2 regions of the Streptomyces hundungensis genome follow, and region 1 is predicted to be linked to the other one. Evidence: predicted binding sites of a transcription regulator. Region 1 holds the regulator's gene; the other holds the start of a gene.
The links. Region 1 encodes HspR, which represses chaperone genes until heat shock. Its sites were predicted from a motif close to TTGAGNNNNNNNNNCTCAA; they were not measured.

Region 1 (3,406 bases):
AGGAGAAGTCGGACGACGAGGAGAGCGGTGGCCCCGACAAGGGCTGACGCGGCGGTCATGGACGAAGTGATCGTTCGGAAGGAGGGACGTCGATGAACACGAAGGACTTCGTCGAGAAGGACTACTACAAGGTTCTCGGCGTCCCCAAGGACGCCACCGACGCCGAGATCAAGAAGGCGTACCGCAAGCTCGCGCGCGAGAACCACCCCGACGCCAACAAGGGCGACACCAAGGCGGAGGAGCGCTTCAAGGAGATCTCCGAGGCCAACGACATCCTCGGCGACCCCAAGAAGCGCAAGGAGTACGACGAGGCGCGCGCCCTGTTCGGCAACGGCGGCTTCCGGGCCGGGCCCGGGGCGGGCGCGGGCAGCTTCAACTTCGACCTCGGTGACCTGTTCGGCGGGCAGCAGCCCGGCGGGGGCGGCGCCGGTGCCGGCGGCTTCGGCGGCGGGCTCGGCGACGTGTTCGGCGGTCTGTTCAACCGGGGCGGCGCGGGAGCCGGAACGCGCACCCAGCCGCGCCGGGGCCAGGACCTGGAGTCCGAGGTGACGCTCAGCTTCACCGAGGCGGTCGACGGGGCCACGGTCCCGATCCGGCTCTCCAGCCAGGCCCCCTGCAAGGCCTGTTCGGGCACCGGCGACAAGAACGGCACCCCCCGGGTGTGCCCGACCTGTGTCGGCACCGGCCAGGTCTCGCGCGGCTCGGGCGGCGGCTTCTCGCTGACCGACCCGTGCGTGGACTGCAAGGGCCGCGGCCTGATCGCCGAGAACCCGTGCGACGTCTGCAAGGGCAGCGGGCGGGCCCGTTCCTCGCGCACCATGCAGGTCCGCATCCCGGCCGGGGTCAGCAACAACCAGCGCATCCGCCTTCGCGGCAAGGGCGCGCCGGGTGAACGGGGCGGCCCCGCGGGCGACTTGTACGTCGTCGTGCACGTCGACACCCACCCGGTGTTCGGCCGCAAGGACGACAACCTCACCGTCACGGTGCCGGTCTCCTTCACCGAGGCAGCCCTGGGCGCCGAGGTCAAGGTGCCCACGCTCGGCGGCCCGCCGGTCACCCTGAAGCTGCCGGCGGGAACCCCCAACGGCCGCACCATGCGGGCCCGCGGCAAGGGAGCGGTCCGCAAGGACGGCACCCGGGGCGACCTGCTCGTCACCGTCGAGGTGGCCGTGCCCAAGGAGCTGGACGACAAGGCCCGCGAGGCCTTGGAGACCTACCGCGAGGCGACCGCGGGCCAGGACCCGCGGGCTGAACTGTTCCAGGCCGCGAAGGGAGCATGAGATGGACCCGCGCCAGCGTCGACAGCCTCCGTTCGGCAACAGGGCCTATGAGTTGACCGACGAGACGCCGGTGTACGTCATCTCGGTCGCGGCCCAGCTCTCGGGTCTGCACCCGCAGACCCTGCGCCAGTACGACCGTCTCGGCCTGGTCTCTCCCGACCGCACGGCCGGGCGCGGCCGTCGCTACTCGGCCCGCGACATCGAACTGCTGCGAGCGGTCCAGCAGTTGTCGCAGGACGAGGGCATCAACCTGGCGGGCATCAAGCGCATCATCGAGCTGGAGAACCAGGTCGCCGCCCTCCAGGCGAGGGTCGCCGAGCTGTCCTCCGCGGTCGAGGGCGCGGCGCTCGCCATGCAGCAGCGCGAGGCCCAGGTGCACGCCTCCTACCGGCGCGACCTGGTCCCGTACCAGGACGTCCAGCAGGCCGGTGCGCTGGTCGTGTGGCGCCCCAAGAGGCCCCAGGAGTAAGCCGGTCGGCGCTTGTCGCCTTACGCCGCCGAGAGGCCCGCCGTCCCGTTGGGGGCGGCGGGCCTCTCGCGTGGGGTGATCGCGGTGAACCGGCGCCGTACGGGGGATAAGGTCATCGGGCTCGGTCGCAGGGAGGCGGGGGAGAGCATGGCGGAGCAGGTGCCGCATCCGCACGGCGCGGACCGGCTGTGCGCGCCCGCGGAACAGGCGTACGCGGAGGCCCTGCGGGCCGGGCGCATCCCCCGCGAGGCCGCGCGGGAGGCCGGCTGTCTGATCGATCTGGGGCTGCTGCACCCCGATCCGGCCGCCCCCGACTGGCTCCTGCCGACCTCCCCGCAGACGGTGATGGCGCGGCTGCTGCGCGGCATCCACGAGGACATCGCGGCGAGCCAGACCCGCACGGGCGCGGTGGTGGCGGCGTTCGAGCGCTTCGCGGCGCTGGGCGGGCCGGCGCCGTCGGGCGGCGAGGCCATCCGGGTCCTCGACGGCATCCCGCGCATCAACGCCGCCATCGACGACGCGATAGCCGGCTGCGCCACCGAGTCGCTCACCATCCAGCCCCGCGGCATCCGGCCCGAGCGCATCCTCTCCCAGGCGCTGCCCCGGGCCCTGGACATGCTCGACCGCGGGGTGCGCATCCGCACGCTCTACACCCATGTCGCGCGCTACGGGCCCGGTCTCGCGGACTACTTGCGCGAGCTGGAGGGCCGGGCGGTGGAGGTGCGCACCCTGGACGAGGTCACCGACCGCCTGCTGCTCTTCGACCGTACGGTGGCGATCATCCCGGCCGCCGCGGACGACACCAGCGCCCTGGAGCTGCGCCACCCGGCGCTCGTCGACTTCCTCGCCACCGTCTTCGAGCGGCTGTGGCGGCTCGCGGTGCCGCTGGCCGAGACGATGCCGGTGGCCACCGACATGGAGGGCGTCACCCATCGCGAGCGGGTCATCGCGGCGCTGCTCGCCGAGGGCCATCAGGACGCGGTGATCGCGCAGCGCCTCGGCATCAGCGTGCGCACCTGCCGCCACCACATCAGCCGGCTCGCCGCGGCGCTCGGCAGCGGCAGCCGCACCCAACTCGGCGTGCGCATCGCCCAGTCGGGCCTCGACGCCCACCCTCGGTGACCCGCGCCCCCGCGCGTTGTTCGGACATGTCGTCCTTTGACGCGCCTCCGGTTGATGCAGTGCAGCAACATGATGGTGGTGGCCGAGCGGCTCCCGATGCATCGTGGTGAGCAGTATGAACAGCTCGACTCGACGGGAAGCGGGGCCGGGAGGCGGCGAGGTGGATGCCGCGGCCGTGGCTTCGCTCGTGTGCGGCGTCCACGACGGTCTTCTCACCGGTGGAGCCGGGTGTCCGCGTCCGCGCCCGTACCCGCGGTGACGGGCTCAGGCGTCCTGGTCCAGGATGCCGGACTGGGCGATGAGGAAGCCGAGTTGGGCCCGGCTGCCGCTGCCGAGCGCGGCCGCGAGCTTGGCGATGTGGGCGCGGCAGGTGCGGACGTTCATGCCGAGCCTGCGGGCGATGGCCTCGTCCACGTGCCCCTCCACCAGGAGCTTGGCGATGGAGCGCTGGACGCCGGTGATGCCGGACGTCTCCTGGCGGTAGGGCACCTCGTCGTCCCAGGGGACGGCGTGCTGCCAGAACTGGTCGAAGACG
Region 2 (3,406 bases), 1.7 Mb from region 1:
CGGGGAGCGCCCGCGCTGCCCGGGGAAGGGGCCTCTCCCGGTGCACCCGCTCGAAACCCACCCGCCCGCGGGTCCCGCCCCCACCCCGCCCCTCGACGTGATCCCGCCCCGGCGCCCGGGGGTGATCCCGTCGGACGGCCCCGCCCCCGGGGCGCCACAGCCCGGGCGCCCGGGGCCGGCCCCGACGGGCGGCTCCGCACCCGGGGCGCCGCCCGGGCCCGGCGCGCCGGACGCTCTCGGTTCCGCCCCGCCGGCCGGCCCGGACTCCGGCCCCGCGAGGGCGCCGGCGCCCGTGCCGGTGAGCGTCCCCGGGGGCGCCGCGGCCGCGCCGGCCCTGCTGCCCGAGAGCGTTCCCGGCGTACGGGCCGCGCTGCTCGGCGCCGGACGGCTGCTGCCCTCGCCGCGCTCCACGCCGTTCGCCTTCGGCTATGTGGTGCTGCTCCTGGCCACCTCGCTCTACGGCGAGTACGGCGATCCGGAGACCGTCAGCGCCCTGCTGCGCGGGTCGAGCACCGATGTGGCCCACCTGTCGACGACACCGGTCCTGACGATCTTCGCGAGCGCGCTGTGGATAGCCGGGGGGATGGCCTCCCCGTACGCGCTGGTCTTCCTCTTCGTCTTGGCCGCCCTGGAGCGCCGCATCGGCGGCTGGCGCACGGCCGGGGTCTTTCTGCTCGGGCACGTGGTGGCCACCCTGGCGACCGAGGGCCCGGTCGCCCTTTCGGTGCTCGCCGGGCACCTGCCCGAGAGCTCCCTGCACCGCCTGGACTACGGCATCAGCTTCGGCCTGATGGCCACGGTCGGCGCCCTGGCCGGGCTGCTCACCCCGTTTCTGCGCTGGACGGCCCTGGCCGTGGTGGGCGTCCTGCTGGTCCAGGATCTCCTCGACATGGCGGAACCGCTGGCGGCCTGGGGCCACCCCGTCGCCCTCCTGGTGGGCGTGGCCTGCTGGCCGGCGGCACGGCGCGTACGCGTCACGCCGTACCCCTGATCCGCCCGGGGCTCGCCCGCCCTCAGCCCTCGGACGGCTTGAAGTACAGGCTCGCCATGGGCGAGCGCGTCACCCAGCCGAGGGCGGTGTACAGGGCCCGGCCCTCGGGGGTGCCGACGAGGATGCCGGTGGTGGCGCCCGCCTCGTACGCGGTGTTCTGGAGGGTGCGCATCACCAGGCTGCCCAGGCCCCGGCGCCGGTGGTCGGGGGAGGTCTCGATCTGGTCGGCGACGGCGTGGGTGCCGGTCGGGGCGATCTGGCCGCGGGCCGCGAAGTGGCCCTCGGTGGTGCGGACCAGGACCCGGGTGGTGCCGCCGCGCGTCCACGAGGTGAGGGTGTAGCCGGCGGGGACCTCGGGCCGCTCGGCGCCGAGCGGGAGCGTCATCAGGAAGCCGGGCTTGTCGAAGTGCCAGCCCGGGCCGGTCCAGGGCCGCACGGCGTCGTCCTCGGCGAACAGCTTCAGCCAGGTGCCCGGCGCGGTCGTGGCCGCCACCAGCGCGCGGACGTCGTCCTCGGCGGGTTCGGGCAGGACGTGGCGCGAGACGTGCTGGGCGGTGCCGGCGTCGATGGTCCAGCCCCACGGGCGGTCCATCGGGTCGGACGTTCCGCGCGACACGATCCAGCCGTCGATCCAAGCGCGCACGAGCGCGCGGGTCGTGGTCGCGCCCGCCCGGTCCTCGGGGCTGGTGGTGGTGTCCGCTGTCGTCGTCGCCGTCATGGCCGCCCCCGCTTGGCAATAGATGCTGAGTAATGGGTGAAATCCCATAGGGAACCTTACAAGCGTCTGGGCGTCCTGTCTCGGCCTCCGGGACCGCTCGGGGTCGCGGAGGCGGGGTGCCGGCCATGCGCCGCTGGTCACCGGGGGTGTTTCGAGTGATCGCTCAGAGCGAACAGGGTCGAGGGAACATTCCTCGACTCACATGCATTGAGTCGGCATAGCTCAACTTGACTGCCGAAGGGGAGATCATGGCTACCGAGTCCACGGCGAACACACCGACCGCCCTGCCCGTGCTGCCGCTCGACGACGAGGTCGTGCTGCCCGGCATGGTGGTTCCGCTGGACCTGTCCGATGCCGAGGTGCGCGCCGCCGTCGAGGCGGCTCAGGCCGCTGCCGGGGCCGATGCGGGCAAGCCGCAGGTGCTGCTCGTGCCGCGGATCGACGGAACGTATGCCGGGACCGGTGTGCTGGGGACCGTCGAGCAGGTGGGACGGCTCTCCGACGGTGACCCGGGCGCCCTCATCCGGGGCCGCCGCCGGGTGCGGATCGGGGCCGGGACCACCGGCCCCGGAGCGGCCCTGTGGGTGCGGGGCACCCAGGTCGAGGAGGCGCTGCCCGAGCCGCTGCCGGGCCAGGTGACCGAACTGGTCAAGGAGTACAAGGCGCTCGCCACCGACTGGCTGAAGAAGCGCGGTGCCTGGCAGGTCGTCGACCGCGTCCAGCAGATCGAGGGCGTCTCCGCGCTCGCCGACAACGCCGGATACTCGCCGTTCCTCACCACCGCCCAGAAGGTCGAGCTGCTGGAGGCCAGTGACCCGGTGGCCCGGCTCAAGCTCGCCACCGAGCAGCTCCGCGAGCACCTCGCCGAGCAGGACGTCGCCGAGGCCATCGCCAAGGACGTCCAGGAGGGCGTGGACAAGCAGCAGCGCGAGTTCCTGCTGCGCCGCCAGCTCGACGCCGTGCGCAAGGAGCTGCGCGAGCTCAACGGGGAGGGCGGCGAGGAGGACGAGAGCGACGACTACCGCGCCCGCGTCGAAGCCGCCGACCTGCCCGAGAAGGTCCGCGAGGCCGCCCTCAAGGAGGTCGACAAGCTGGAGCGCGCCAGCGACCAGTCGCCCGAGGGCTCCTGGATCCGCACCTGGCTGGACACCGTCCTTGAACTCCCCTGGAACGAGACGACCGAGGACGTGTACGACATCCGGGGCGCGCGTGCCGTCCTGGACGCCGAGCACGCGGGCCTGGCCGACGTGAAGGACCGCATCACCGAGTACCTCGCCGTGCGCAAGCGGCGTGCCGAGCGCGGGCTCGGGGTCGTCGGCGGCCGCCGGGGCGGCGCCGTGCTCGCCCTGGTGGGGCCGCCCGGCGTCGGCAAGACCTCGCTCGGCGAGTCCGTGGCGCACGCCATGGGCCGCAAGTTCGTGCGCGTCGCCCTCGGCGGCGTACGCGACGAGGCCGAGATCCGCGGACACCGCCGCACCTACGTCGGCGCCCTGCCCGGCCGGATCGTACGGGCCATCAAGGAGGCCGGGTCGATGAACCCGGTCGTGCTGCTCGACGAGATCGACAAGGTGGGCTCCGACTTCCGGGGCGACCCGGCCGCCGCCCTGCTCGAAGTCCTCGACCCCGCGCAGAACCACACCTTCCGCGACCACTACCTGGAGGTCGAGCTCGACCTCAGCGACGTGGTCTTCCTGGCC

Region 2: lon (endopeptidase La) is a predicted target of HspR. The motif match lies at 1,917-1,935, and genes of this name have one in related genera.

The regions. Positions count from the first base shown of each region.
Region 1 covers NZ_CP032698.1:4,576,698-4,580,103, forward strand. Annotated here, with positions in the region: gene grpE (nucleotide exchange factor GrpE) at 1-47, shown strand, start outside; gene dnaJ (molecular chaperone DnaJ) at 93-1,280, shown strand; gene DWB77_RS20415 (heat shock protein transcriptional repressor HspR) at 1,282-1,749, shown strand; gene DWB77_RS20420 (LuxR C-terminal-related transcriptional regulator) at 1,897-2,871, shown strand; gene DWB77_RS20425 (helix-turn-helix transcriptional regulator) at 3,136-3,406, opposite strand, start outside.
Region 2 covers NZ_CP032698.1:2,921,350-2,924,755, reverse strand. Annotated here, with positions in the region: gene DWB77_RS12935 (rhomboid-like protein) at 293-991, shown strand; gene DWB77_RS12930 (GNAT family N-acetyltransferase) at 1,014-1,709, opposite strand; gene lon (endopeptidase La) at 1,958-3,406, shown strand, end outside.